Regions from separate parts of the Listeria sp. LM90SB2 genome, predicted to be linked through region 2. Evidence: a T-box and tRNA genes for the amino acid it is inferred to sense, from the RefSeq annotation. Region 2 holds a T-box; the other holds one or more tRNA genes.
What was found. The T-box of region 2 lies ahead of leuS (leucine--tRNA ligase). A T-box ahead of a tRNA ligase gene usually reads a tRNA of that ligase, here a tRNA-Leu.

Region 1 (15,098 bases), 450 kb from region 2:
AAGAGAATAGAGCACTTTTGAAAGAATTGGATGAGATTTTTAAACTATTGGTTTGTTCTAATCCTAAAGAAATAGAAAGTAGATTAAAGAAAATAGCGGAAAATGTAGAGCTGCAGCACGAATCACCAGCTGTCGAACTTAGCTTTTATTGTTTACAGGTGGCATTTTATTATAAGACTTGGAAATTTTCAAGAGCGGAAGAAGTGGAAGCTAAATATTTAAAGAACGCAGAAAAACGAGTGGAAAATGCTTTCCCGCCCCAATTGCTTTCCTACTATTATTACGGTCAGGCAGTAAAACATTCTCATGCAACGTGTAATTATCAATTAGCAGTGGAGTACTGGGAAAAGTGTGTTGCTCTCACTGATAATAAAAATTTTCTCACTGTTTTTCATGTGTGCATCTGCATTAATTATATTTGCCAAAGTATTTATGAACCCGCACTTGGACATATCCAGCAAGCGTGGGATTTAATAAAGGATGAAGAGCAGGAACGTTTTGTCTCTATTCTTTATTTCTACGGTTACATTTATTTTCAAATTGGCTTTATTGGTGAGGCAAAATACAGATTTAAACAAGCACAAAAGTACTTTTCCAAATATCCAGAAGCTAAAAAAATCTATTATTTCGTCGTTCAGTTAAAAATGGCAGAAATTGAAAATATTGAGGGAAATGAGACGCTATTTTATGAAAAAATAACCTGTTTGTATAAAGAAATAATGGCCTACAAAACGACTAATATAAGCTTTAACAACAACGATTACCTAGTTATAACAGAACTGATGGTTATTTTTGCGGAAAAAGGTTTTGTTGAAGAAGCAACTTCATTAATGGGGCTGATGAATACAGTAGTTGAGCGAGTACAAGAACTGAATTACTTTATGGAATACACCGAAATATTGCTTTTATATCAACAGGATGAGCAAGTAAGTTATGAAAAGAAAATGATACAATTACTGAAAAAAATTAACGCATCAAATGATCCAGCATTAATTGAACGAGTGAAAAAGCATGCAAGTAAACATTTCGCCAAATCAACGAAATATAAAATGGCATACGATATTTTGTCTTAATATTAGAAACAGCTAGTTGTTATACTGGCTGTTTTCTTTTGCTTTTTTGCGGGTAATTAAAGGTGTTAGGTTTAGGGCGAAAAAGGGGGAGAAAGCATGCAAAAAAAATTAATAGGTAGTTTGTTTATTCTAATTGTCTTACTTATTATTGGGAGCACTTCTGAAAAAGTGCAAGCTTCTCCAACATCTTCAAATGGTTGGCAATTAAAATGGGCCATTAAAAATAATGATTTTGAAGATGTTGATATCGAGGATTATGGTGTAGATGCTGGTACGACAAATGTTTGGCAAGTAAATCAAAAAGGTGTAGAGGCCTGGGGAACAACTAATCCAACTGGGAATATTGAAGTATGGCAAAATGGTAATGGATACAATGTGCCTGCTTTTTCTGGAAACAATTTTATTGAATTAAACTCGGATGGTATTGGTCCAGTTTATCAAGACATTCGGACAATCCCAGGTTCCAATTTAACTTGGAAGTTCTCACACCGGGGGCGCATGGGGGTAGACACGGCTGATTTACTTATTGGCTCACCAGAAAGTCAAACCGAAGTGTCGCGAGTTTCTGATGGAGAAACATGGGGGAGTTTTGAAGGGAATTATATAGTGCCTGAAGGACAGACTATCACAAGGCTAACTTTCAATCCTATTTCAACAGCAAGTGGCTCACTTACCAGCGGAAATTTTTTGGATGATATTCAGTTGTATATTAATGTAAATGGCGCAAAAATTGGCGATGTTGTTTGGTACGATTTTAATGGGGATGGTATTCAACAAGATAGCGAAGAACCTGCTCCTTTCGTAAAGGTAGATTTATTAACGAAAGATGGTGTGTTTAAAGAAAGTGCGACCACGAATAATATCGGCTCTTATTTATTCACAGATGTTTTGCCGGGGGACTATCAAGTGAAATTTACCCTACCGAATAATGATTTTATTTTTTCAAAAGCAAATCAAGGCAATGATACGACGCTTAATTCCAAGCCAGATAAAACAGGGATAGCTTCAGTAAATGTACCTAATTTAAAAAGTGAGAATTTTGATATGGATGCGGGAATAACGACGAATGGTAAAGTGGAAATTCAAAAATTTTCAGGAGATAAGGCGCTGAGTGGAGCGGTTTATGCCATTAAAGATAATTCTCAATCAGAAGTGGCGAAAATAACGACTGGTCAAAATGGTACAGGGACAGCGGAAGGGCTGCCACCAGGGAAGTATACAGCAACCGAAGTTACAGCACCTCTTGGTTATCAGAAGAACCCAACACCAAAAACATTCACTATCACGTACGGCGATACAAATCCTGTCAAACTCACTTTTCAAAACGTTGAGAAAACAGGATCAATTACTATTTTTAAACAAGATGAAGCGAATAAAAAAGGTCTAGCAAATGCCGTTTTCGACGTAAAGTCAACAGATGGAACGACATTAAAAAAAGTAACTACAAATAGTAAAGGTTATGCTCTTGCTGAAAACTTACAACCCGGAACTTATGTCATAACGGAAGCAACAGCACCACCTGGCTATGAAAAATCAACCAAAGAAATTCGCGTAACGATACCATTTAACCCTCAAAAAACTATTAATATTACTTTTAGTGATAATAAAATAATGGTACCTAAAAAACCGACTCCAACAAAGGGAAGTACAGTGGTGAAGGTAAGTGGAGAAACGACAAAAATTACTGCTCTACCACAAACGGGCGATAGTTCAAATAGCTCAACAATTTTTATAGGATTGCTTATTGTCGTAGCTAGCGGGTTATTTGTTTATAGAAGATATTAAAAATACAAAAAAATTCCAAGGTTAGCTTCTAACCTTGGAATTTTTTTATTGATGCGGCCGAGAGGACTTGAACCTCCACGGGTTTTACCCCACTAGGCCCTCAACCTAGCGCGTCTGCCGATTCCGCCACGACCGCGTATGCGTAGCAAAACTAATTATAATATTGATTCTGTTATTTTGTCAACAAATTCTACGAAGATAATTGGAAAAAAGTAAGCGTATTCTTGTATAATGAAGAATAGTGAATTTATAGGAGGAGAGCTGATTATGGATGTGACACAACTAAAAATGTTGCATAATGCGAAAGTGATTTCGGAAATAAACAAAGGCTTTTCTGTTGATAGGAAATACCAGGTGGATGAAACTTACCTTGTTCGTGTTTTTCCTATAGATTTACTTCAAGAAAGGGAGCAAGAGTTTAAAATAATCCAAGCATTAGATTCTCAAACTCCATTTGTTCCAAAAGCATATGATTTCGGCTTTATCGAAAGAGAAGGCTATATGATTATTAGTTATTTGCGAGGCGAAGACGCAGAAATTGGCATGACCCGTTTATCTCATTCAGAACAGTTAAAAGCTGGTTTTTCAGCAGGGGGAATTTTACGAGAAGTTCATAAAATCCCGCTTGCTATACCAAAAATGAACTGGTTGGATTTTCAAACGGTTAAATTTGAACGAAAAGTGAAGGAATTAAAAGAATTAGAAATAACAGCTTTTTTTTAACAGACACCGAAAAGTTTGTTAATGAGAATATAGCTAGATTAAAAAATAGACCGATTTGTTTACAACATGGAGATTTTCATCCAGCGAATATTATTTTAAACAACAAAAAGTTTGTGGGGCTAATTGATTTTAATCGGTTAGAGTTCGGCGATCCTTTATTTGATCTAGCTAAAATCGGCTTTTTTACAACAGAGGTCAGTATACCTTTTGCACGAGGAAATATTTTAGGCTATATTGATAAAGAAGAAGTTACGGATTTTTGGAATCTTTACGCGCTTTACACGGCGATGCATATTACTTCGGCTGTTAATTGGGCAGCAAAAAATGAATCTCGTAATTTTAAAAAGTTGATGGATTATGCAGCAAAGACGGTCGCTAGTCACGATAATTTTCAAAGGATAGTGCCGAATTGGATGAACGAGGAGGAATTCAAATGACTGAAAAGAAAATTGATTTTAAAAAAGAAGAGAAGAAATTCTACGCTCCTAAAAGGAAGCCAGAGCGTATTTTTGTTCCGGAAATGAATTTTTTGATGGTGGATGGGAAAGGTGATCCGGACGGTGAGGCGTATCAAAAAGCAGTGCAGTCTCTTTATGCGATTGCGTACACGATTAAAATGAGCAAGATGGGCGAGACGCGTCTGGATGGTTACACGGATTTTGTTGTACCGCCGCTGGAAGGTTTTTGGTGGTCTGAAGAGAGGTTTGATTTAAAGGATAGAGATGCGTGGCTTTGGACATCCATTCTTAGACAACCGGACTTTGTCACCGAAGAAGTGTTGGAATGGGCGAAAGAGGTTGCTAAGAAGAAAAAGCCTGATCTTGATACGAGTCACGTAAAATTGGTTCGTTTTGAAGAAGGAGAATGTGTGCAGATGATGCATATTGGTCCTTTTAGTGAAGAAGTGAAAACGGTCGCGGAAATGCACCAATTCATGGAAACAGAAGGACTTCATAATGATACAGGGGCTGTTCGTAAACACCACGAAATTTATTTGAGTGATCCGCGTAAAGTGGACCCAGAAAAAATGAAGACCATCCTTCGACTTCCAGTGAGTTGAATAATTGGAATGTTTTGCGTTATAGTATAGTAGAAATAGGACAAAGGCGACTGCCCGGAATACAAATATTTCAGGGTAGTTTTTTTGTGAAGTGGGGTCTTGGAGATGTATTTTTTATATGTAGGGGTTTTTGGCGCATTAGGTGGTATGTGCCGATATGCAATGAACTTGTGGCTTGGTGGCGGGGATTTTCCTTCTGCGACATTAGCAGTTAATTTAATAGGTTGTTTTTTGTTGGCTTTTCTTATGCAATTTTTGGCAGAAAAATCTCGTATTTCATTGGTAATTTTGAACGGGATTGGGACTGGTTTTATTGGCGCGTTTACGACTTTCTCGGCTTTTAGTGTAGACACAATTCAACTAGTGCAAAGTGGCGCATGGTTATTTGCGGTTAGCTATGTGTTAGCTAGTTTCATTGGTGGGCTTATTATGGTGAAGTTTGGGCGGATGCTTAGCAATAAGCTTTTGAATCGAGGTGAGCATCGTGTTAGTTAATTTCGTACTTGTAGGATTTGGAGCGGCTCTTGGTGCGATGCTACGATATGGAATTTCTGTATTGGTCAAAAGTAAATGGAAAACAAACTTTCCTTTTGCGACTTTTTTTATTAATATTACTGGTTCATTTTTATTAGGTTTTCTTGTTTCCTCTGCTCTTGGACCGGTTTGGCAACTTTTTTTAGGTACAGGATTTATGGGAGGATATACGACTTTTTCTACGTTTAAAGTGGAAAGTATGGAATTAAAATGGAAGACGAATTATCGTGTATTATTTTCTTATCTAGGTTGTACCTATGTGTTTGGCTTAATAGCTGCTTTTCTCGGTTTGATGCTTGGTGTATAAGAATTGTTTAAGAAACAAGAAAACAATTGCCTGTATTTCTGCTAAATGCTATGCTAGAAAGAACGATAAGCTTCAGAGAGGACGAGAGAGAGCGATGACAGGTTTTAAAAAGGTAATATTGCCGGTTTTACTAGTGGTACTATTTTTAGCGGGTTGTAATCAAGCAGAAGTGCCTGCTTTAGTCCTTGACGGAACAGTAACGGATACTAGTTTGTTAGAGAATAATAATGAGTTGACAGTCAATGGGACATTAACGTGGAGTGGTGAAAAAAACAATTACGCAAGTGAAGTCTTGATTACAGTGAGTAGCAATACTGCCGTAACAAATGCGACCACTGGAAAAGCAATGAAACTTGCTGATATCAAAGAGGAAGATACTGTTAGAGCTGTATTTCCACAAGGTTCAAATATTACTTCACCCGCCCCTGGAAAAGTATCTGAAAATGCTACATCTTTAAAAGTGACTCCAAAATAAAAGCGAGCGTGCCTTTCTAAAAGGAACGCTTTTTTTATAGGAATTTGTGTCAGACTAATGAACTATTGTAAATTCTCTTGTTTTCAGACCTTAGAGTGTGTTAATTTTAATGTATTAATCACCTAGGAGGAGAATCATGAAAAAAGGGATTTTATTATCAATTTTGTTAGCTTTAGTATTAGTAATTAGCGCTTGTGGGGAAAGCGCGGAAGAAAAAGCAGCAAAAACACCACAAGGTAAATTTGTTCAAACAATGAAAAATGGGATGAATGTACCTGATCAATCTACATATACAACTTCATTTGCTGTAAATGATATCAATGTTTCAAGCACCGACCCAAGTGCTCAAACGATGGGGATTTTAAAAGACATTAAGCTTTCTGTAACAACATCAACTGACAAGAAAGCAAACAAATCAGAAGCAAAATTCAATGTAACATCAACGAATAACTTACTACCAATTTCAATGGATTTAGATTTTTTAGTAGATAGTAAAACGGGAAATGCCTATATTCCACTTAAAACCATTGTAGAGCCAGATGCTTCTTTACTTAGTTATTTAGATCAAGCGACTGGTGGTATGTGGTCTAAAATTAACACCGACTACCCTGATCTAAAAAATAAATATCTTAGTACTGAAGAATTAACCAGTTCATTAACAGATCAACCAGAGGCAAAAACAGCTGTAGATACGAAAGAAATTGAAGCAGCGACGAAAGATTTAAACAAAAAAGCGATAAAATTAGTTGATACTTATTTCACGGGCTTAGAAAAAGATCGTTTTAAAGAAGCGGATGATGGTACTGTTAGCGTTACGATTAAAAACGCCGATATCGCGAACTTGATGAACCAAGTAGCTAAATTAATGGATGATGAAAAAGTAAAAGCAGATCTTAAAGTTATTGCAGAAAGCCAAGGTTCAGATGCAGTAACAGATTTTGATTCCACGTATACAGAAATGAAATCGAGTTTAACAGATGCTGCGAAAGAATTAAAAGAAAATAAAACGTACTTAATTAATAATAAACTTACTGTAAAATCAGGAAAAGAGAACAGCTTAGATACACTTACTCTTCAAACAAAAATAGAAGATAAATCTGATGCGAGCGCTCCTGAGTCTATTAGCTTTACGGTGAAAACAAAAGCAGAAGAATTTGTTCCAATTGAAGATTTTCCTACAAAAGATGAAGTTATTTCTAGCGAAGAGCTAAATAAAATCATCACAGATGTAACAGCAAAAATGTATGGCGGAATGGATATAAGTGGAACTAATTATTAATCAATCGAAAGACGCAGCGACTTAGGTCGTTGCGTTTTTTTGATTTTTATTTTGGCGCGGCTTTGTGGTATGATATGTAGAGAAAATGATGGACGGGTGAGGTAATGGAATTCGAATTGATAATGACAAGTGAAAGAGAGACAAGGCTTCGCGCAAAACAACTTGGTGAACAATTGACAGCTGGAGATGTGATTTTGCTTGAAGGTGATCTCGGCGCGGGTAAAACTACTTTTACCAAAGGTCTCGGTGAAGGTCTTTTGATTCCGCAAATGATTAAAAGTCCGACATTTACAATCATTCGTGAATATAAGAAAGGACGCTTGCCACTTTATCATATGGACGTGTACCGTTTGGAAGATGCTTCGGCTGATGAACTTGGTTTGGAGGAGTATTTCTACGGAGCAGGTGTAAGCGTGGTTGAGTGGGCGCAGTTTGTTCGCGAAGATTTGCCAGAAGAATACTTGGAAATTCAGCTTTTTCATATAGATGAGAATACGCGTAAATTGGTTGTGAAGCCAGTTGGAGAAAGATATGAGCAACTTGCAATGGAGGTTTTTGGGAAATGATACTTGGGATGGATACGTCTTCCGATACGATGGCGATAGCGCTTTTTAATGAAGGTGTCGTTATCGGCGAATATACAACGAATTTGAAAAAAAATCATAGTGTGCGGTTGCTTCCAGCGATTGCTGTTTTGATGGAAGAATGTGGAGTAAAACCTACTGACTTAGAAAAGATTGCTGTAGCAAAAGGTCCAGGGTCTTATACCGGGCTTCGTATTGGTGTAACAGTTGCGAAAACAATGGCTTGGGATGCAGGGATTCCGATTGTCGGGATTTCCTCTTTGGCACTTTTAGCAGAGAATGGTTTGTACTTTCCTGGAAAAGTGGTCGCGTTGATGGATGCGCGCCGTAGTAATGTATATGCGGGCGTTTATCAAGCAAGCGAAGGTGAAATGCAGAGTGTTATCGCGGACGGACATATTGCGTTAACTGAATTACTAGAACAATTCCTGTCTAGCGAGGAGCCCATTTTATTTGTCGGAACCTTAACAGAACAAATTTGTGTGACTGTGACGGAAGTCCTCGGTGAGCGGGCGGTTTTTGCGCAGGCAGATTATACTTACTCACGAGCTAGTTCTCTTGTAAAACTGGCAGAGAATTTAGACGGAGAACCGGCAGACAACTTTGTTCCTGATTATTTAAAACTGGCAGAAGCGGAGAGCAAATGGTTGGAATCGAGGGGTTCCGAGTGAGTTTGGATGAAGCCTTATTATTTCGGGAAGCAACCGTGACTGACTTGAAAAGTATTATGAATGTCGAAAATGCAGCATTCACGGTACCTTGGACGGAAGCAGCTTTTCGGAATGAATTTATTATTAACCAATACGCCTATTATTTACTTGCGATATATAAGGAACAAGTAGTAGGTTATGCGGGTGTTTGGCTCGTTTTAGATGAAGGACATATTACGAATATTGCGATTCATCCAGATTATCAAGGGAATCATTATGGTGAGGCGCTTTTGCGGGAAATGATTCGGGTTGCGAAAGAGCGCGGTATTGTTCGGATGACGTTAGAAGTTCGCGTATCCAACGATGTAGCACAAGGGCTTTATAAGAAATTAGGATTTCAAGACGGCGCCATTCGGAAAAACTATTATCCGGATACGAAAGAAGACGCGCTAGTGATGTGGGTGGACTTATGAAAAAAAATACATTAATTCTTGGAATAGAATCTAGCTGCGATGAAACAGCTGCTTCTGTTGTAAAAAATGGTAATGAAATTATATCGAGTGTGGTGGCTTCTCAAATTGAGAGCCATAAACGATTTGGCGGGGTAGTTCCTGAAATCGCATCAAGACATCATGTGGAGCAAATTACGCTTGTGATTGAAGAAGCTTTAAAACAAGCAAATGTGACGATGGATGATTTAGACGGGATAGCTGTGACAGAAGGTCCAGGTCTAGTTGGTGCGCTGCTTATCGGTGTGAATGCGGCTAAAACGCTCGCTTTTATGCACAATTTACCTTTAGTTGGCGTGCATCATATTGCTGGCCATATTTATGCAAATCGTTTTGAAACTGAATTCAAATTTCCGCTACTTTCATTAGTTGTCAGCGGCGGTCATACTGAACTAGTTTTAATGAAAGCAGATAATGAGTTTGAAATTATCGGGGAGACAAGGGACGATGCAGCTGGTGAAGCTTATGATAAAGTGGCACGTACACTTGGTCTCGCATACCCAGGCGGCGTGCAAATTGATAAACTTGCCAAAGACGGCGAAGATACTTTTCATTTCCCAAGAGCGATGATGGATGAGGGTTCGTTTGATTTTAGTTTTAGTGGATTGAAGTCTTCCTTTATTAACACGCTTCATAATTTAAGGCAGCGTGGTGAGGAGCCAAATCCAAACGATATGGCGGCGAGTTTTCAAGCAAGCGTTGTGGATGTTTTAGTAAGCAAAACGATTCGTGCTGCTAAACAATACGATGTGAAACAACTGCTTCTTGCGGGAGGCGTGGCAGCGAACCAAGGTTTACGAGAACGCCTTATTCAAGAAGTAAAACTAGAGCTTCCAGAGACAGAACTGATTATTCCACCATTAGCCTTATGCGGAGACAATGCGGCAATGATTGCTGCTGCAGGGACTGTGAGTTTCTTACAAGGAAAACGTAGTGGTTTTGATATGAATGCGAATCCGGGATTATTGCTGGAAGATATATAAAAAGCGCGCGATTTTTCGTTCCGCACGCTTCGGACTGCAGTGAAAGTGAACTATTACTTTCGCTGCAGTCTATTTTTATTAGCTCAATTTTCTGGTTATGCCTCTAAAATACAACTTTCGCGTCAACTCTTTTTCTAAAGATACTTGCATGCTATAATTGTGATGCAAATAAGTTTATGGTGGTGCACCAGCCTTTTTCATCCAGAAAGTAGGTGGTGTTTATGTTGTTTTTTAGGCGTTACCTGGAAAGGATAAACGTGTGACTGTTTTCGAGAGTCTTACGCTGATGATTGCTTTTGCAGTCTTAGTCGTAACAATCATGAACAGCAAAAATGACAAAAAATAAAAACCACTCATAAGCCTGACAGCTAGTGGTTTTTAAATAAATCATATAAAAGGCTGTCACCATCTTAAATGGTGTTTGCGAGAGAGTCATGTTGTCGCATGGCTCTCTTTTCATTTATATAGTAACACATTTACTTATTACTTGCCAATTTTTTCCTTCCTAACAGATAGTATCTAGTTCCTAGAGGATAACTGCTTTTTACATCGTTTTATTTAAAAATTGGCGTACTTTTTCTTCGTATGTCTTTGGATCTACCGTGAATGCTTGACCGTGTTCTGCTCCTTTGACAATCCATTTTTCTTTATAGCTATTGGTAGCTTTATAGAGTTCGTCTACCATATTTGTAGGGACGAAAGCATCAGCATCACCGTGGATGTAAAAAATGGGTACGTCTGTTTTAGCGACCGCATCAACCGCACTTGCTTCGCTGAAAAAGAAACCTTCTTTGAATTTATTAATCAGACTAGCTGTTGGGATTATTGGGAATTTCGGTAAGTGGAACATGGCTTTTAGTTGATACGAAAGTTCGGCGTCCATCGATGTATAGCCGCAATCAGCGATAATACTTTTTACTTGTTTTGGTAGTTTTTCGCCGCTTGTCATAAGGACAGTGGAGCTACCCATGGACACGCCATGTAGTGCGATTTGAGTGTCCGTACCATTTTTGTCGATTACTTGGTCAATCCACTGCACATAATCTTTGCGTTCAGGCCAACCAAATCCAATATTTTCACCTTCGCTTTTGCCGTGCGCTCTAGCATCAGGCATTAAAACGTTGTAACCAAATTTTTCATGATACATTCGAGCGAGACCTGCCATTTCGACTTTACCGCTTTTACCGCGATAACCGTGGGCTAAAATGATGGTTGTGTTAGATGGTTTATCTGCTGCTAAATAAGTAGCAACAAGTTTCAAATCGTCTGCTGAGGTTTCTGTCCATTGCGTGAGATTTTGCTTTTCCATCCAAGCCACATTTTCTTCCCGGTTTTTCTTTGCTAGTTTGGCTGTGGCAGTGGTTTCGTCTGTTGTTGCAGTGTCATTCATGCTGGAATTGTCACGAGCTAAAGCATAACTATACAAGTAAAAACTTGCGCAAATAGTAATAATGACAAGTAAACCAACGATAATCGAACTAGAAATAATTAAAATCTTTTTCATTGTTTGCTCCTTTTTTTATGCAGATTACATGGATTCCAGTTCTTCGCTTATTTGTTCCCATTCTTCCATTAATTTCTCTCCGTCAGCTTTTACGGCGTCTAGCTCTTGAGTGATTTCAAGGGCTTTTTCATGGTCTTGGAAAACTTCTGGGTTCGTTAATTGAAGTTCAAGCTCGGCAATCTTTTTGTCCGTTGCTTCCATGGATTTTTCTACTTCTTCTAGTTTGCGTTTTCTTTGGCGAAGAAGTTTTTGTTGTTCTTTTTCTTCTTGATAGTTTAATTTTCGAACAGAGGAGGTCGCTTCCACTTGTTCGCCTTTTTTGCGTCGATCCTCGGCATCAAGTCGTGCCAGTTCTTTTTCTTCTGCTAATTTTTCTTGATAATAATCGTAATCTCCTAGGAAAACGGTCGCTTTTTCGGGCGCTAGTTCGACGATTTTAGAAGCAATTCGGTTAATAAAATAGCGGTCATGGGAAACGAAGAGAATCGTGCCTTCAAAATCAATTAAAGCTGCTTCTAAAACTTCTTTACTTTCAATATCTAAATGGTTGGTCGGTTCATCGAGAATAAGGACATTGGCTTCAAGTAAAGTGAGCTTAGCAAGGGCAAGTCGCGCTTTTTCGCCACCACTTAAAGACTGGACATTTTTTAATACATCATCATCTGAAAAAAGGAAATTACCAAGTGTTGTACGAACGTTTACTTCATTCAACTCTGGATAATCATCCCATAGCTCCATTAAAACAGTTTTGTTGGATGTCAGTTTGGCTTGTTCTTGATCGTAGTAGCCAATTTTCACGCCAGCACCGAAGTGGAATTCGCCACTTAAAGCTGGGATATCACGAATAAGCGTTTTAAGTAGAGTTGATTTGCCGATTCCGTTTGGACCAACGAGCGCGAGACTATCTTGGCGTTTCATTTCGAACGTTAGGTTGGAAGCAATGCGCTTATCTTTTGCGTAACCAATGCTTAGCTGATCTACCATTAAAACATCTTTACCTGTTTGTTTTTCAAATTGGAAACCAAAATGCGCTGCTTTTTCATCACCTTGCGGGCGACCAAGCACATCCATTTTTTCTAATTGTTTTCTTCTACTCTGAGCTCGTTTTGTTGTCGATGCGCGGACAATATTTCTAGCAACAAAATCTTCTAGTTTGGCAATCTGTTTTTGTTGTTTATCGAACTCTTTCCACATTTGTTCTAGTTTCGCTTGTTTTTGATTAACGAATGAACTGTAATTTCCTTTGTAGTGATCAATTTTGGTTCGGCTGATTTCGTATACTTGATTCACGACTTTATCAAGGAAGTAGCGGTCATGGGATACGATGAGTAACGAACCATGATAATTTTGTAAATAGGTCTCGAGCCACGCTAGTGTTTCGATATCTAAATGGTTGGTGGGCTCATCAAGAACAAGAATATCTTGTTTAGCAAGCAGTAATTTGGCTAAAGCAAGCCGCGTTTTTTGGCCACCACTTAGAGAAGCGATTTCTACTTCATAATCTTCTGGATAAAAACGCAATCCATTTAAAACAGAACGGATTTCTGCTTCGTAAGTATAGCCGCCACTTTCTTTAAAAGTATGTTGTAACGTATCATAATCCGTCATCAGTGCTTGGTATTTTTCTGGATCATTATAGAGTTCCGGTTCACCGAGACGAAGCTCCATTTTGCGCAAATCAGCTTCCATTCTGCGCAGTGAATCGAATACACTAAGCATTTCATCCCAAATGGTTTTAGAAGATTCTAGCCCGGTATTTTGAGCCAAATAGCCAATTTCCACACTTTTTGGTTTGGAAATAGTTCCGCCATCATAACTCATTTTGCCGGCGATAATTTTAAGTAAAGTGGATTTTCCTGCACCATTTCGCCCAACTAGAGCGATTCGGTCACCTGTTTTAACTTCTAATTTAATATTATCTAAAATAACTTCTGCACCGAAGAATTTAGAAATTTGCTGAACTTGTAATAATATCATAATCTCTCTCCTCGAACGTTCTCCCTACTAGTTTATCTTAAAAGCTAAGTAATCGCAATGAGATAGCCAAGACAGCTTGAATAAAAAAGATTGTGAAAACACTCGCATTATTTGTGATTTTAGCGTAGAATATAAAAAGAGGACTGTACCGGATATTTTGCGGGACAAAACCTTACTTGAAAGATATGAGCAAAAAGTTTGTGCATTCCTTGTGAAATGTTTATAGTATATAAGCAAGCATGTGAAAGGAAGTACAGTTCACAATAGCTTCAACTTCAGAAAAAATTAAAAGAAGAAGGGACAGAAGGCATGATGGAGGAAACAACTAAAATTCCACAAGCGACAGCAAAACGCTTACCATTATATCATCGTTACTTGAAATACTTAGATGAGTCAGGTAAGGAACGAGTATCATCTGCGGAATTAAGTGAAGCGGTGAAAGTTGATTCAGCGACTATTCGACGTGATTTTTCGTACTTTGGCGCATTAGGTAAGAAAGGATACGGGTATAACGTTTCTTACATACTCGACTTTTTCAGCAAAACACTTAGCCAGGACAAACAGACAAATGTTGCACTAATCGGTGTAGGTAACCTAGGTACAGCATTATTACATTATAATTTCATGAAAAATAATAATATCAAAATCGTTGCTGCATTTGATGTAGATCCAGCGAAAGTAGGTAGTGTTCAACAAGATATTCCAATCTATCATTTGAATGATATGGAAGAAATTGTTCGTGAAAACGGTGTGGAAGTAGTTATTCTGACAGTTCCAGCTGACGAAGCACAAGTAACGGTAGATCGTTTAATTGAAGCAGATGTAAAAGGTATTCTAAACTTTACACCAGCTCGTATCAGTGTTCCGAAACAAGTTCGTGTGCACCATATCGATCTTACTACCGAATTACAAACGTTAATCTATTTCCTGGAAAATTATCCAGCGAAAACAGAATAAAAAAACCTGTAGAAGGTAAGCAACACTTACTTTCTACAGGTTTTTTTTACGTCTTTTAAGTCCAGTGATAATCAGACCGATGCCAATACCAAAATCCATTAATGTCATGATAATTAGTATACATGCAAGCACATCATAACCATAATCAGCCACACGAACAACAACAAAATATACAAATACAAGACCAAGTGCAAAATATAAAAAACTTTGCTTTATTAATGAATTTTTCATATTATCCCCCAATAATTCCAAGACTCAAAAGCAAAACAATCGTATTCATTAAAATATGGGCACCCATCGAAACAACAATCCGTTTTGTTTTCGTATAAAGGAAACAAAGAATTAGTCCGATGACAAAATAAGTAAGTAAGAAAGAAATATCTCCGTGAAGTAATCCAAAGAAAAGCGAACTAATAACTGCGGCCACATGAATATTCGTCACATTACTTAGCCCACCAAAAATCACTTTTCGAAAGACAAGTTCTTCCAAAATCGGTCCCAAAATAGAAATAAAGATCAAGAAAATAGGTGCAGCTTTAGTCAAATCAACAAGTAACTCCGTATTGGCAGAATTACTTAACTCCCCTGAAATCATCGTAATAATAACACTACAAATAATTTGTGCCACATATAAGCCAATGACTCCTCCGACAATCCACACAATACTTAGAAGCGGTTTTGTTTTTTCACCGATTTCG
Region 2 (9,842 bases):
GACAACGGGTTTAGTATTAGTAGCAGGTGAGATTACCACCTCTGTTTATGTGGATATTCCTAAAATCGTGCGTGATACAATTAAAGAAATCGGCTATACACGTGCAAAATATGGTTTCGATGCAGAAACGTGTGCCGTTTTAACAGCGATTGATGAACAATCCCCAGATATTGCGCAAGGAGTCGACGAAGCACTAGAATCAAGAAGTGGTAAGGAAATCGATGCGGCTATTGAAGCAATCGGAGCGGGAGACCAAGGATTAATGTTCGGTTTTGCAACAGATGAAACAGAAGAATTAATGCCACTGCCAATCTTTTTAGCACATGGCTTAGCACGTAAGTTAACAGAATTACGTAAAACAAATAAATTAGACTACTTGCGTCCCGATGCGAAAACACAAGTAACGGTGGAATACGATGAATTTAATCAACCAGTTCGGATTGATACAATTGTTGTTTCGACGCAACATCATCCGGACATTACGCAAGAGCAAATCGCAAAAGACTTGCACACGTACCTTTTCCCAGAAGTGATTGATGCCTCTTTCTTAGATGAAGATACGAAATACTTTATTAATCCAACTGGTCGCTTTGTTATTGGTGGTCCTCTTGGCGATGCGGGCTTAACTGGGCGTAAAATTATCGTGGATACATACGGTGGTTATGCGCGTCACGGCGGGGGAGCGTTCTCCGGTAAAGATCCGACCAAAGTTGACCGATCGGGCGCTTATGCTGCAAGGTATGTAGCTAAAAATATCGTTGCTGCAGGACTTGCTAAAAAAGTAGAAGTACAAGTCGCGTATGCTATCGGAGTTGCTCGTCCAGTTTCCATTTCGATTGACACATATGGAACAAGTGACTATTCAGAACAAGAATTAATTGATGGCGTTAATGAGCTATTTGATTTACGCCCAGCTGGGATAATTCATATGCTTGATTTGCGTCGCCCAATTTATCGTCAAACAGCTGCATTTGGTCATTTTGGCCGTAGCGATCTTGATTTACCTTGGGAAAGAACCGATAAAGCAGAAGCCTTAAAAAAATTAATCGTAAAATAAGCTTAACCGAACATTTCTTGTAAGGAATGTTCGGTTTTTTTCTTTCCTAAACAGTGCAAAGAAAGTCTAGTTATGATATGATAGACGTTGTGAAAAAAAGATAAAATGATTATCTATATAGAGGAGAAATGTTACCATGTGTGGATTTGTAGGATGCGTACATGACCGCATTACAGAAATTACTGGCGCTGATAAAGAAACCTTTAGACAAATGAACAGTATGATTACGCACCGTGGGCCAGATGATGAAGGATACTTCACAGATGATCACGTGCAGTTTGGTTTCCGCCGTTTAAGTATTATTGATGTAGAAAACGGTCATCAACCGTTAACGTATGAAAATGAACGTTACTGGATTATTTTTAATGGAGAAGTTTATAACTATGTGGAACTCCGTGAGCAATTAGTTGCTGAAGGAATGACATTTGAAACCGAAAGTGATACCGAAGTAATTATCGCTACATATGCGAAATACAAAGAAAAAACAGCAGAACGTCTTCGTGGGATGTTTGGTTTCGTTATTTGGGATAAACAAGAAGAACTTGTTTACGGCGCACGCGACCCATTTGGCATTAAACCATTTTTCTATGCAGAAGAAGATGGCAAATTGTTCATGGGTTCTGAAAAGAAATCCATTCTACATGCTTTAAAAGAAAAAGAATTGGATGAAGTTTCATTACAAAACTATATGACTTACCAATTCGTTCCAGAACCAGATTCCTTAACTAAAAATGTAAAACGTTTAGAACCAGGACATCAGTTCACGAAGAAAATTGGTCAACCAATGGAAATTACTACTTATTGGAAAGCATCTTTTGCACCAGTAACTAAATCAGAAGACGCATGGATTAAAGAAGTGCGTGACGTAATGTACGATTCTGTAAAAATGCATATGCGCTCTGATGTACCAGTTGGTTCATTCCTATCTGGTGGTATTGATTCATCGATTATTGCTGCGATTGCTAAAGAATATCATCCTGCAATCAAAACATTCTCTGTTGGTTTTGAACGCGATGGTTTCAGTGAAATCGATGTCGCAAAAGAAACAGCAGACAAACTTGGCGTAGAAAACATTAGTTATGTTATCTCACCTGAAGAATATATGAAAGAATTACCAAAAATTGTTTGGCATATGGATGATCCACTTGCTGATCCAGCTGCTATTCCGCTTTACTTCTTATCAAGAGAAGCGCGCAAACAAGTAACGGTTGCATTGTCCGGTGAAGGTGCAGATGAACTTTTCGGTGGTTATAACATTTATAACGAACCGAATTCCCTTGCGATGTTTAACAAAATGCCAAGCGTATTTAAATCAATGCTAAATAGCGTGGCGCGCATTATGCCAGAAGGTATGCGTGGTAAAAGTTTCTTAGAACGTGGAACCACTCCGATGGAAGAACGCTATATCGGAAACGCCAAAATGTTCACGGAAAAAGAAAAACAAATTTTACTTCCAAAATATCAAGCTGGTCATGACTATACGAACATTACAGATCCATTTTATGCAGAAACAACGAATTATCATCCTGTAGAAAGAATGCAGTACATTGATATTCATACGTGGCTTCGCGGAGATATTCTTCTCAAAGCTGACCGCATGACGATGGCTAATTCGCTGGAAGTCCGTGTACCTTTCCTTGATAAAGAAGTGTACAATGTGGCAAGAAATATTCCAGATACAATGAAAACAACCAATGGAACAACAAAATATATCTTACGTAAAGCGGCAGCAACATTTGTACCAGAACACGTACTTAACCGCCGTAAACTAGGATTCCCAGTACCAATTCGTCACTGGTTAAAAGACGAAATGAACGCTTGGGTTAAAAACATCATTAAAGAATCACCAACAGATCATTTAATTAACAAACAATACGTTCTAGGATTACTAGACGATCACTGTGCCGGTAAATTCGACTACAGTCGTAAAATCTGGACAGTTGTTATTTTCATGATTTGGTATGATGTATACGTAGCAGATAAATACGATTTTGGAAAATAAAAGAAAACCTAGACAAAGCTATTAATTAGCCTGTCTAGGTTTTCTTTTTTCGATGATAATGACGAATGGGGCATCATTTTTTTGATTAATAAATTGATAAGATAAAACGTGGAAATCTTGTTGTGGGATTGCTTCACAAAAAGTCACAACAGCATCTTTTTCGATTTTTCCAGCAGGGTGGCCGTGATATATAACGAGAATAACGACGCCACCAACTTCGAGCAGCTGCATTAAATGACCAATGCTTTCTAGCGTCGAATCAGCGGTTGTTGTAATTTCTTTGTCGCCACCTGGTAAATATCCAAGATTAAAAATAGCGGCGCGAACAGGTCTGGATGTGTACGCAGGGATACGTGCATGGCTAGCGCAAACGAGTTCCACTTGCGAAGAAACACCCGCATTTTCTAAACGAGCCTTCGTCGCATCAACAGCCATTTGTTGAATATCAAATCCAAGTACATGCCCATTAATACCAACAAGTTCCGCTAATAAAAGCGTATCGTGTCCATTACCACAAGTGGCGTCAATCACATAATCACCAGGACGAACTACTTTTCGTAGCGTATCATGAGCGAAGGGGAGAATGCCTCTTAAATTCATTCAGAAATCACTTCCACAGGTTGATAGTGTTTCCCTTGCCAGCTATCTCTTCGAACAAGTTCTGCATCAATCGCATTCAACACTTCAAACTTATTTAAACTCCAAACAGGGCCAATTAAATCATCTACGCCACCATCACCAGTAATCCGGTGAATAACCATCTCAGGCGGTAAGATCTCTAGTTGATCAGCGACTAAGTTTACATAGCCATCCCGAGTTAAAAATTCTAAGTCACCTTTTTTATAATCTTCTACCATTGGCGTTCCTTTTAATAAATGGAGCAAATGGATTTTGATACCATCCACGCCACTTTCGACTACTTTCCGCGTTGTTTCCATCATCATTTCTGGTGTTTCTTTTGGAAGACCGTTAATAATGTGGGTACAAATCCGGATATTGTGCTTTTGCAGTTTGTGCACTCCTTCTAGATAACAATCATAATCATGCGCTCGGTTGATTAAGCGGCCAGTCTCATCATGAGCAGACTGCAATCCAAGCTCCAACCATAAATAAGTACGTTCATTCAACTCAGCTAAATATTCCACCACATCATCTGGCAAACAGTCCGGTCTTGTCGCAATCGAAAGCCCAACTACACCCGGCTCATTCAAAACAGTTTCAAATTTCTCACGTAACTCGGCAACCGGTGCATGTGTATTCGTGAAAGCTTGGAAATAAGCGATACATTTCCCGTCTTTCCATTTCGTTTGCATCTTGTCGCGCACTTGCTGGAATTGTACTTTTAAATCAAGCGCTCGGTTGCCAGCAAAGTCCCCAGAACCAGCCGCGCTACAAAATGTACAACCACCATGCGCTACCGTACCGTCACGATTCGGACAATCAAAGCCGCCATCAAGCGCCACTTTGTATGTCTTTTGCCCAAATTCTTCTCTTAAGCAGTAGTTCCATGTATGATATCTTTTATTATCATTGCTATATACAAATGGATTCGTTTGTTTCACTAGTTTTAGACTCCTTCAAATGAAATTCTCCATTCATTTTAGCACATTTTACTACGAAAGTTAGATAAATCTTCAGACCGCTTGCTAAAAAAATGAAATTCAGCTACAATAAGACTAATGAATTTTGCGAAATAGCGATGAATTGGAGTAGTAATCTGCATATTTTGATGTAAAGAGAGCTGACGGTTGGTGCAAGTCAGTCACAAAATCTGGATGAACTTACCATGGAGCTTGGGTGTATCCCCGTTTTCCGCGTTAAGGAATTGATAAGTTGAGTGGTCAAACACTAATGTGGGTGGTACCGCGGGAGAAGCATCTCTCGTCCCATGGCGATAAGCCGTTGGGATGTAGGGATTTTTTTGTAGCCAAAATTCGATATTTTAAGGAAAAGAGGATGAGTAAAGTGACATTTAATCACAAAAAAATGGAACCAAAATGGCAACAATATTGGAGTGAACATAACACTTTCAAAACAACAGAAGATAAAAATAAAGATAACTTCTATGCACTAGATATGTTCCCTTACCCATCTGGAGCAGGTCTTCACGTAGGACATCCAGAAGGTTATACAGCAACAGATATTTTGTCTCGTATGAAACGAATGCAAGGGAAGAACGTCCTTCATCCAATCGGTTGGGATGCTTTTGGTCTTCCTGCAGAGCAATATGCAATTGATACTGGTAACGACCCAGAAGAATTTACCGCACTGAATATTGCCAACTTTACTCGCCAAATTAAATCACTTGGTTTTTCCTACGACTGGGACCGTGAAATCAATACAACAGATCCTGAATATTATAAATGGACACAGTGGATTTTTGAAAAACTATATGAAAAAGGTTTAGCTTATGAAGCCGAAATCGCTGTAAACTGGTGTCCGGCACTTGGTACTGTTTTAGCCAATGAAGAAGTTATCGATGGCAAAAGTGAACGCGGTGGCTTCCCAGTTTTCCGCAAACCAATGCGTCAATGGATGCTTAAAATTACCGCGTACGCAGATCGTTTGCTAGATGATCTTGATCTAGTGGATTGGCCTGAAAATATTAAAGATATGCAACGTAACTGGATTGGTCGTTCAGAAGGCGCAGAAGTTACTTTTAAAATTAAAGATAGCGATGAAACGTTTAATGTTTTCACAACACGTCCAGATACACTTTTTGGCGCAACATATACCGTTTTTGCACCAGAACACGAACTTATCGAAAAAATCACAACACCAGAACAAAAAGAAGCAGTTGAAGCTTATAAAAAACAAGTAGAACTTAAAAGCGAACTGGAAAGAACCGACCTTGCAAAAGATAAAACAGGTGTCTTCACAGGAGCATATGCGATTAATCCAATCAACGGTGAAGAAGTGCCAATTTGGATTGCGGACTACGTGTTGATTCAATATGGAACAGGTGCAATTATGGCCGTACCAGCCCACGATGAACGCGACTTTGAATTTGCGCAACAATTTGGTTTGAATATTCGTCCTGTTCTTGAAGGCGGCGACGTGACAAAAGAAGCATTCACTGGCGACGGACCACATATTAACTCTGATTTCTTGAACGGACTAGCTAAAGCCGAAGCGATTACCGCTGCGATTGATTGGCTAGAAAAAGAAGGCATTGGTAGCCGTAAAATCACGTATCGTTTGCGCGACTGGTTGTTCAGCAGACAACGTTACTGGGGTGAACCAATTCCAGTTATTCACTGGGAAGACGGGGAAACAACGCTTGTACCAGAAGACGAACTACCACTACTTCTGCCAAAAGCAACAGAAATCAAACCATCAGGAACAGGCGAATCACCACTTGCTAACTTGCATGACTGGGTAAACGTAACAGACAAAAACGGTCGAAAAGGTCGTCGCGAAACAAATACAATGCCACAATGGGCTGGCTCAAGCTGGTATTTCTTGCGTTATATCGATCCAAATAACAGCGAAGCAATTGCTGACAAAGAAAAACTAGCAGAATGGCTTCCAGTTGACGTTTATATCGGCGGGGCAGAGCATGCAGTGCTTCACCTTCTTTACGCACGTTTCTGGCATAAATTCTTGTACGATATCGGTGTAGTTCCAACAAAAGAACCTTTCCAAAAACTATTTAACCAAGGTATGATTCTTGGCGAAAATAACGAAAAAATGTCCAAATCAAGAGGTAATGTTGTTAACCCTGATGAAGTAGTAGAAAAATACGGCGCAGACACACTTCGCTTGTACGAAATGTTCATGGGACCACTAGAAGCTTCGATTGCATGGAACGAAAATGGACTGGAAGGTGCACGTAAATTCCTAGACCGCATCTGGCGCTTGCTAGTAACTGAAGAAGGCACACTCGCTGAAAAAGTGACAACTGATGCGAATGCTAACTTAGAAAAAGCATATCATCATATGGTGAAAACAGTTACCAACCATTACGAAAACCTGCGTTTCAATACCGGGATTTCGCAACTGATGATTTTCATCAATGAAGCATATAAACAAGATACGATTCCAAAACAATATGTCGAAGGTTTCGTTCAACTCTTGTCACCAATCGCACCACACCTTGCAGAAGAATTGTGGGAAATCCTAGGTCACACCGAAACAATCAGCTACGTAGCTTGGCCAACATACGACGAAACAAAACTAGTAGAAGATGAAGTAGAAATCGTACTTCAAGTAAACGGCAAAGTAAAAAGCAAAATCACCGTTGCCAAATCTCTCGAAAAAGAAGAATTAGAAAAAATTGCACAAGAAGACAACAAAATGAAAGAAAACCTAGAAGGCAAAACAATCCGTAAAGTGATTGTCGTTCCAGGGAAACTTGTAAATATTGTTGCGAACTAATAATGGAAACTGCTGGCTTCTGGCTGGCAGTTTTATTTTTGACCAATTTTTTGGTATAATTACGGAAAATGGAATGGAGAAAAGTTAATGAGTAATGGTAGTATTATCAATCGAATAGAAGGTATTTTAAATGATTTGCCGAAGTCAGAGAAAAAAATTGGCCAAGCAGTATTAGCAAATCCAGAATTTACAACTACTGCATCGATTCATAAACTAGCTCAAAAAGCAGATGCAAGCGGTGCGGCCGTTATCCGTTTCTGTAAATCAATCGGACTTCAAAGTTTTCCAGAACTAAAAAGACAATTATCATTAGATTTGGCTCAACCGCAAAAGAAAGGCTATTATGATATTGAACCAAATGAAGATTTTCATACCATCACAGAAAAACTAGTTTCCAACATGATTCAAACGATGAACGATACGGCTAGCCAACTAGATGAAGCCAAAGTTTTAGAGGCATGCGAATTACTCGGCGAAGCAGATACTATTTATACATACGGGGTCGGGGCTTCTTGGTTAGTAGCAGAAGATATTTCGCAAAAGTGGCTGCGTGCAGGGAAACATGTTTTAGCTACGCAAGATGCACATGTTCTAGCAATGGCTTTTGCAACGGGGAAGAAGAAAGCCGTTTTTATTGCTATTTCTAACAGTGGAGAAACATCAGAAGTCTTGCAACTCGTTGATCAAGCCAAACTGAACAACGTCATTGTTATTAGTCTTACACGTTTTGGTAGCAATAAGCTGAAGGAAAAAGCAGATTTATCTTTAGAAACTTCTCGTGCTCCAGAAGCTGAAATTAGAAGTACAGCAACAAGTTCAAGACAAGCGCAATTGCTAGTAATTGACATTTTATTTTACTATTATGCATCCCATCACTACGACGAAATGATTCAACAAATTAAACATTCTCGAGAGGCCACGAATCGTTTTAGAGAATAAAAGAAGATAGGTAGTAGCTTGATAATTAAAGCTACTGCCTATTTTTTTACTAGCAATTATAAATAAAAATTTTAATATTAAAATTATATATTGAAATTTTATTTCATTTATATTATACTGTGTTGGAAGGAGTGGTTAAAATGTTAGAGAATTTAGCAACAGAAGAACGAAATGAAAAAACGATTGACTTAGACACACTTTCTCCAAAAGAAATTTTAGCAGTAATGAATGAAGAAGATTTAACAGTTCCAATAGCTATAAAAAAGGTCTTACCTCAAATCGAGTTAATTGTAAGCGGTGTCATCTCGTGCTTTCAAAAAGGTGGCCGTTTGATTTATCTTGGTGCCGGAACAAGTGGAAGATTAGGAGTACTTGATGCAGCTGAATGTGTTCCAACTTTCGGGGTCTCAAAGGAGCAGGTCATTGGCTTAATCGCAGGTGGTGAAAAAGCTTTTGTAGCTGCAATAGAAGGTGCGGAAGATTCAAAAATACTTGGCGAAAACGACTTAAAGCAAATTAAGTTAACTGCAAACGATTTTGTTATTGGTATTGCTGCAAGTGGTAGAACGCCTTATGTAATTGGCGCACTTGATTACGCCAAATCTGTCGGGGCTAAAACCGGAGCAATTTCTTGTAATGCTAATGCAAAAATTTCAGCGCACGCCGATATAGCCGTAGAAGTTGTGACCGGAGCGGAAATTTTAACAGGTTCTACTAGGTTAAAAGCAGGAACAGCTCAGAAACTAGTATTAAATATGATTTCAACAGCTTCAATGGTTGGAATTGGAAAAGTGTATAAAAATTTGATGGTGGACGTTTTACCAACAAATAAAAAATTAGAAGAGCGCTCTAAACGAATTATTATGGAAGCTACAGAGGCTGATTACGAAACAGCAAATAAATTTTATGAAGCAGCTGAAAAACATGTCAAAGTTGCCATTGTCATGATCTTAACCAATTCAACCAAAGAAATAGCGTTAGAAAAATTAAGTGAAGCAAAAGGGTTTGTTCGAAACACCATTCAAAAATAAGGAGCTGGAATAATGACAAAAGAAGCAGAAATTGGAAAACAAATATTTATTCATGTCGGTGGAATGGAAAACGTTTCAAGAATTGCACATTGTATGACACGAGTTCGATTGGGGATAGTTGATAGTGACCTTGTTGATGTAGCTGGATTAAAAAAAGTTCCGGGTGTTATCGGTGTTGTAGAAGATGATACTTTACAGATTATTGTTGGACCAGGAGTTGTGAACAAAGTGGCCGGCGCAATGGCAGAAATGGCTGGTGTTAAAATTGGCGAAACGATTCAAGAAAATTTGGATAGCGGCACAAAAACTGGTAAGGAATTAGTCGAAGAAAAAGCATCCAAAACAAAAGCTGAATTAAAAGCAAAACAAAATAATTCATCTGGTTTTAAAAGATTACTAAAATCAATCTCTAATATTTTTGTTCCACTAATTCCGG

Region 1: it encodes a tRNA-Leu, which carries the amino acid that the T-box ahead of leuS (leucine--tRNA ligase) is inferred to sense. The anticodon was not compared.

The regions. Positions count from the first base shown of each region.
Region 1 is NZ_CP046449.1:2,155,436-2,170,533, reverse strand. Features, by position in the region: gene GL301_RS10700 (helix-turn-helix domain-containing protein) at 1-1,073, shown strand, start outside; gene GL301_RS10695 (SpaA isopeptide-forming pilin-related protein) at 1,170-2,858, shown strand; tRNA gene GL301_RS10690 (tRNA-Leu) at 2,911-2,994, opposite strand; partial or broken gene GL301_RS10685 (aminoglycoside phosphotransferase family protein) at 3,126-4,018, shown strand; gene GL301_RS10680 (GyrI-like domain-containing protein) at 4,015-4,641, shown strand; gene crcB (fluoride efflux transporter CrcB) at 4,747-5,136, shown strand; gene crcB (fluoride efflux transporter CrcB) at 5,126-5,482, shown strand; gene GL301_RS10665 (hypothetical protein) at 5,577-5,957, shown strand; gene GL301_RS10660 (Lmo2079 family surface lipoprotein) at 6,091-7,236, shown strand; gene tsaE (tRNA (adenosine(37)-N6)-threonylcarbamoyltransferase complex ATPase subunit type 1 TsaE) at 7,341-7,802, shown strand; gene tsaB (tRNA (adenosine(37)-N6)-threonylcarbamoyltransferase complex dimerization subunit type 1 TsaB) at 7,799-8,491, shown strand; gene rimI (ribosomal protein S18-alanine N-acetyltransferase) at 8,488-8,943, shown strand; gene tsaD (tRNA (adenosine(37)-N6)-threonylcarbamoyltransferase complex transferase subunit TsaD) at 8,940-9,962, shown strand; gene GL301_RS14470 (hypothetical protein) at 10,249-10,308, shown strand; gene GL301_RS10635 (alpha/beta hydrolase) at 10,507-11,466, opposite strand; gene GL301_RS10630 (ABC-F family ATP-binding cassette domain-containing protein) at 11,491-13,443, opposite strand; gene GL301_RS10625 (redox-sensing transcriptional repressor Rex) at 13,753-14,400, shown strand; partial or broken gene GL301_RS10620 (DUF4305 domain-containing protein) at 14,427-14,631, opposite strand; gene GL301_RS10615 (CPBP family intramembrane glutamic endopeptidase) at 14,633-15,098, opposite strand, start outside.
Region 2 is NZ_CP046449.1:1,704,350-1,714,191, reverse strand. Features, by position in the region: gene metK (methionine adenosyltransferase) at 1-1,057, shown strand, start outside; gene asnB (asparagine synthase (glutamine-hydrolyzing)) at 1,194-3,059, shown strand; gene GL301_RS08430 (tRNA 5-(aminomethyl)-2-thiouridylate-methyltransferase MnmM) at 3,081-3,659, opposite strand; gene GL301_RS08425 (tRNA modification radical SAM protein MnmL/YtqA) at 3,656-4,621, opposite strand; T-box leader at 4,750-4,951, shown strand; gene leuS (leucine--tRNA ligase) at 5,025-7,436, shown strand; gene GL301_RS08415 (MurR/RpiR family transcriptional regulator) at 7,524-8,375, shown strand; gene murQ (N-acetylmuramic acid 6-phosphate etherase) at 8,516-9,406, shown strand; gene GL301_RS08405 (PTS transporter subunit EIIC) at 9,419-9,842, shown strand, end outside.